DNA from 2 places in the Pelosinus baikalensis genome. Region 2 is predicted to be linked to the other one. Evidence: riboswitches for the same ligand, from Rfam matches in the RefSeq annotation. Region 2 holds a riboswitch; the other holds the start of a gene.
What was found. Region 2 has a riboswitch for S-adenosylmethionine ahead of LMF89_RS07455 (methionine ABC transporter ATP-binding protein). Riboswitches for the same ligand answer to the same signal wherever they lie in the genome.

Region 1 (2,408 bases), on a different contig from region 2:
AGGTCCTATGGTAACTGCAATAACGGCAACTTTTAAAGAGTTCGCCAGGTGTTTACTAATAACGGTTGGAGGTAGTGATAAAGGCTCAGGGCTCATAATCGTAGCAGAACTTGCATCATAGTCATACATCTGCCAGCTTGCTTTTGGTTTGGAGATGATTTGTGCTTCTGTACAAGCATGGTCAAGTAAGTGCTGGGGGAATTCAGTACATTTGGTAAGGCCTGAATAACGTTTTAATTCGCTCATTTCTAGCGTTTGAATTGTTGGGTTGTAAATTGGCACAGTATCCCTCCTTTGGTTGTATCAAGAACATTTTAATGTATAAGAATTCAGCTGATGATAATCCTCTAGATATGTATAATATATTAAAATGTTTATTTATAAATTACTAGTCTGTCAGGGATGTAGAGGCATTATTTAACGCAAATTTGTTTGTTGAATAATGCTTTTTGATTGTTCTAGTTTATTCATAGTATATAGATGTATACCATCTACCTGATTTGCTATCAGATCTGTAATTTGGCTGCAAGCATATTCAATTCCTGCTTTTTCAAAATCTAAGGGTGAATTTTCATATTTTTGAATGATGTTTTGTAGGGGTTTAGGAATAGAGGCACCGCATAATCCTTTAATCCTGCCTACTTGTTTGCTATTTAGTAATGGCATGATTCCGGCACTAACAGGGATTGTGATATTAACTTGTTTAATGCGGTCAAGAAAATCATAAAGAATGGTATTATCAAAAAACATTTGTGTAATTAGGAAATCTGTGCCGCTGTTTACCTTTTCTTTTAGGTGAAGAAGATCTGTATTCAAATCAGGGCACTCTGGATGTCCCTCTGGATAAGCGGCAGCAGCAATACAAAAATCATGATTGGATTTAATATGGGCAATTAAATCTTTTGCATATTGATAGGTATTTTCTTTTCCTTTATTATTGTTTTTGTTTATAGGATAATCGCCTCGCATAGCTAATATATTTTCAATATTATGAGCTTGTAGTTGATTTAACATTAGATCAATATCATCTTTGTGCGAGTTGATGCAAGTTAAATGAGCTAAGGCCTCGACACCATAAGTATTTTTTATTTTGTCCGCGGTTTCAATGGTGCGATCTGAAGCACTGCCTCCAGCTCCATAGGTAATACTAGTAAAATCAGGATTGAGGGTTTGTAAGCCCTCTGTTGTTTTAAAAATAGATTCTAAGGTGACAGTTTGTTTTGGCGGAAAAATTTCAAAAGAGACAAGGGCTTTTCCTTTATTAAATCGATCAGAAAGTTTCATACAATAACCTCACATTATTATAATTTAATAAAACAGCCTCTTTCCTTTGAGGAAAGAGGCTGTTTTATCATCCGTTCTTTCCTCTTATCTTTCAGAACGTGAATTCTGCTGGATTTAGCACCATTTGCATTGCTGCTGGTTGCTGGGTGTCATAGGGCCAGTCCCTCGACCACTCTAGATAAGAGTATTTATTAAATTGGAATTCATGATAATATAAAACTGCCTGATTGTCAATGTTTTTTTAATAATTATAAAATTGGTTAAATAATGGTATATTTACGGAGGCTATCTACTATTTTTGGCAGGAGATAGTCTCTATAGTGTGGAATGAATTAGCTTATAGAAATTAGAATCGAGAGGAAAGTTTGTAAGTAGAAGACTAAGGCTTGACCTGGATTCTAAAGACCTGGCATATGCCTTAGTCTTTCTTAAAATATGAATGAGAATATGGGGTGAACTACTTGGTGAAGGTAATTGCAATTGCCAACCAAAAAGGGGGCGTTGGAAAGACAACAACTTCTGTTAATTTAAGTGCTTGTTTGGCTGATTTAGGGAAAAAGATATTATTAGTGGATCTTGATCCACAAGGTAATTCTACTAGTGGTTTTGGTTTTGATAAAACCAAGATTAAACAATCTGTTTATGATGTGCTAGTTAATGATGTACCGATTGAAGGCGTTATTTTACAAACCAAAATTGAAAATCTAATGCTGTTACCCGCTACGATTCAGCTGGCAGGAGCGGAAATCGAGTTGGTATCCATTATGTCTCGAGAAACGAAGCTAAAAAGAGTTCTAGATAAAGTGAAGTACAGTTATGATTATGTTATTATTGACTGCCCCCCTTCCTTAGGGTTATTGACTATTAATTCATTAACCGCCGCTAATTCTGTATTAGTACCAATTCAATGTGAGTTTTATGCATTGGAAGGGTTATCCCAGCTGATGAATACAATTACTCTTGTTCAGAAGAATCTAAATCCGGCGTTGTCTTTGGAAGGGGTAGTTCTGACAATGTTTGACGCCAGGACAAACTTGTCCATTCAAGTAGTAGATGAAGTGAAAAATCATTTTCGTCATAAGGTATACCAAACAATTATTCCCCGGAACGTTCGTCTTAGTGAA
Region 2 (2,408 bases):
GACTCAGGAATGAGAACCTTTGTAATGATTTCTCTTGGGGATGCTCCCATAGCTTGGGCAGCTTCGATTACGCCGTAGTCCACTTCTTTAAGGGCTGATTCTACTATACGAGCCACAAAAGGAATGGCAGCAATACTTAATGGTACAATGGCAGCATTTGTTCCAATGGATGTACCTACTAGTAACCTGGTTACCGGTATAATTGCCACCATTAGAATAATAAATGGTGTAGAGCGGGTTGCGTTTACAATAGCACCTAAGATTCGATTGAGAGGCGTATTCTCTAAAATATGTCCCTTATTAGTAGTAACTAGTATAATTCCTAGGGGTATGCCTAACAGCGCAGAAATAAAACTAGAAACAGCAACCATATACGTGGTTTCCCATAAAGACTTAGCCAACAGCACGAGCATTTCTTGCGACATAACCAATCACCTCAATTCCTAATTCACGTGTTTTTAAATAACTAAGGGCTTGCTGCAAAGAGGCTTGCTCACCCGATAATTCTACAATTAATGTACCGAAAGGTATTGTTTGAATATGATCAATATTTCCGTACAAAATACTAGCATCAATAGTAAAGCGGCGAATCATGCTGGAAATAACCGGCTCTTCTGTAGAATGTCCAATAAAAGACAAGCGCAATATTAAATTACTATCAGCAGATGGTTCCGATGCCAGAGTAATCTCTTTGAAAAAGTCAGGCAGGTTATGATTAATAATAGAGCTAATAAATTCCTTTGTGGTATTGGATTGCGGTTGGGTAAAAATATCAATTACCTTACCTTGCTCAATGATCTTACCACCCTCAATTACAGCGACTTGGTTACAAATTTCTTTAATAACCTGCATTTCGTGGGTAATGAGGACGATGGTAAGTTGGAACTTACGATTGATATCCTTTAAGAGCTCTAAAATCGATTTTGTGGTTTGAGGGTCGAGAGCTGAAGTCGCTTCATCGCATAATAATACTTTAGGATGGTTAGCCAAAGCTCTTGCAATGCCTACTCGTTGTTTTTGTCCGCCACTTAATTGTGCTGGATATTGATCTTTTTTATCACTTAACCCTACCAATTCTAATAGATGCAATACCTCTTTATTAATATCTTCTTTACTGCGTTTCGCCAATTCCAAGGGGAAGGCTATGTTTTGGTATACAGTACGTGAAGATAATAGATTGAAATGTTGAAAGATCATGCCAATCTTTTTACGCTGTTCTCGGAGTTCTTGCTCGTTTAATGAAGTTAATTCTTGACCATCTACTGTAACAATACCTTTAGTAGGGCTTTCTAGCATATTGATGCAGCGGACTAATGTGCTTTTCCCCGCACCGCTGGTTCCAATAATGCCGAAAATTTCTCCTTGTTTCACTGATAAGTTAACGCCTCGTAAGGCATGAATTGTACCGTTGTCGCTTTGATAGACCTTTTCTATATCTTGTAGTTTAATCAATGGAATAGCTCCCTTCCTATTATTTCTGAAATAACAAAAAAACCGCTCCATAAATGAAGCGTGTTATCAAACTGAATTGCGCTTCATCTATCAGGAATCAATCCTGTGGATTTGGCACCGTTTCACAAGTGAATGGTTGCCGCAGCTTCATTGGGCCATTCCCTCAACTGCTCTTGATGAAAGATATTAACTTACTAATAAACATATTAGCAGTTCTATAAAATAGTGTCAAGAAAAAAATGACTTTGCAAATGGGAAATCATAATGTTATAATTTCACTAAGTAAAGCTTAAAAGTAATAAAGGATTTAATAGAATGGGGGAAAGAAAAATGCCTACAAATCCCAAATTGAAAGATGACTTAACGGATCAGTTATTTCGTTCTATTTTATTTTTAGAAAATCAAGAAGAATGTTATCAATTTTTTGAAGATATTTGTACCGTAAGTGAATTAAAATCTCTCGCCCAACGCATGGAAGTAGCTCGTATGTTAAGAGCTGGCCATACGTATGATGACATTGTAGACAAAACAGGAGCTAGTACTGCAACAATTAGTCGGGTAAAGCGTTGTTTACACTATGGTGCTGATGGGTATAAGTTTATGTTAGAAAGACTCGAAGGTCAAAAAGATCATAAGTAAACAGCATGCAAAGTATTATCTAAGAGAACATTAAATTACTGGGATAGGGGTGTTTCTATTTATGAAGCAACATGAATTTGTTCCTCAGGTTCCATATGGAACAAGAGATTTCTTACCGAGAGAGGCTAGTCAGAAACGTGCTGTGGAAGGGGCTTTGGCTCAGTTATTTGCAAATTGGGGATATGATGAAGTTGTTACTCCCACAATTGAATATTTGGAAACGATGACTGTTGGAGTAGGAAACGACTTAGATCAGCATATGTTTAAATTCTTTGATAAAAATAATCGTATATTGGCACTTCGCCCAGATATGACAA

Region 1: linked by a shared signal. The riboswitch ahead of metF (methylenetetrahydrofolate reductase [NAD(P)H]) and the one ahead of LMF89_RS07455 (methionine ABC transporter ATP-binding protein) in region 2 are both predicted to bind S-adenosylmethionine.

Annotation. Positions count from the first base shown of each region.
Region 1 covers NZ_JAJHJB010000033.1:37,486-39,893, forward strand. The annotation lists gene LMF89_RS18940 (methionine synthase) at 1-282, opposite strand, end outside; gene metF (methylenetetrahydrofolate reductase [NAD(P)H]) at 418-1,284, opposite strand; SAM riboswitch class I at 1,366-1,469, opposite strand; gene LMF89_RS18950 (ParA family protein) at 1,737-2,408, shown strand, end outside.
Region 2 covers NZ_JAJHJB010000007.1:60,619-63,026, reverse strand. The annotation lists gene LMF89_RS07450 (methionine ABC transporter permease) at 1-425, opposite strand, end outside; gene LMF89_RS07455 (methionine ABC transporter ATP-binding protein) at 394-1,452, opposite strand; SAM riboswitch class I at 1,533-1,635, opposite strand; gene LMF89_RS07460 (YerC/YecD family TrpR-related protein) at 1,783-2,091, shown strand; gene hisZ (ATP phosphoribosyltransferase regulatory subunit) at 2,141-2,408, shown strand, end outside.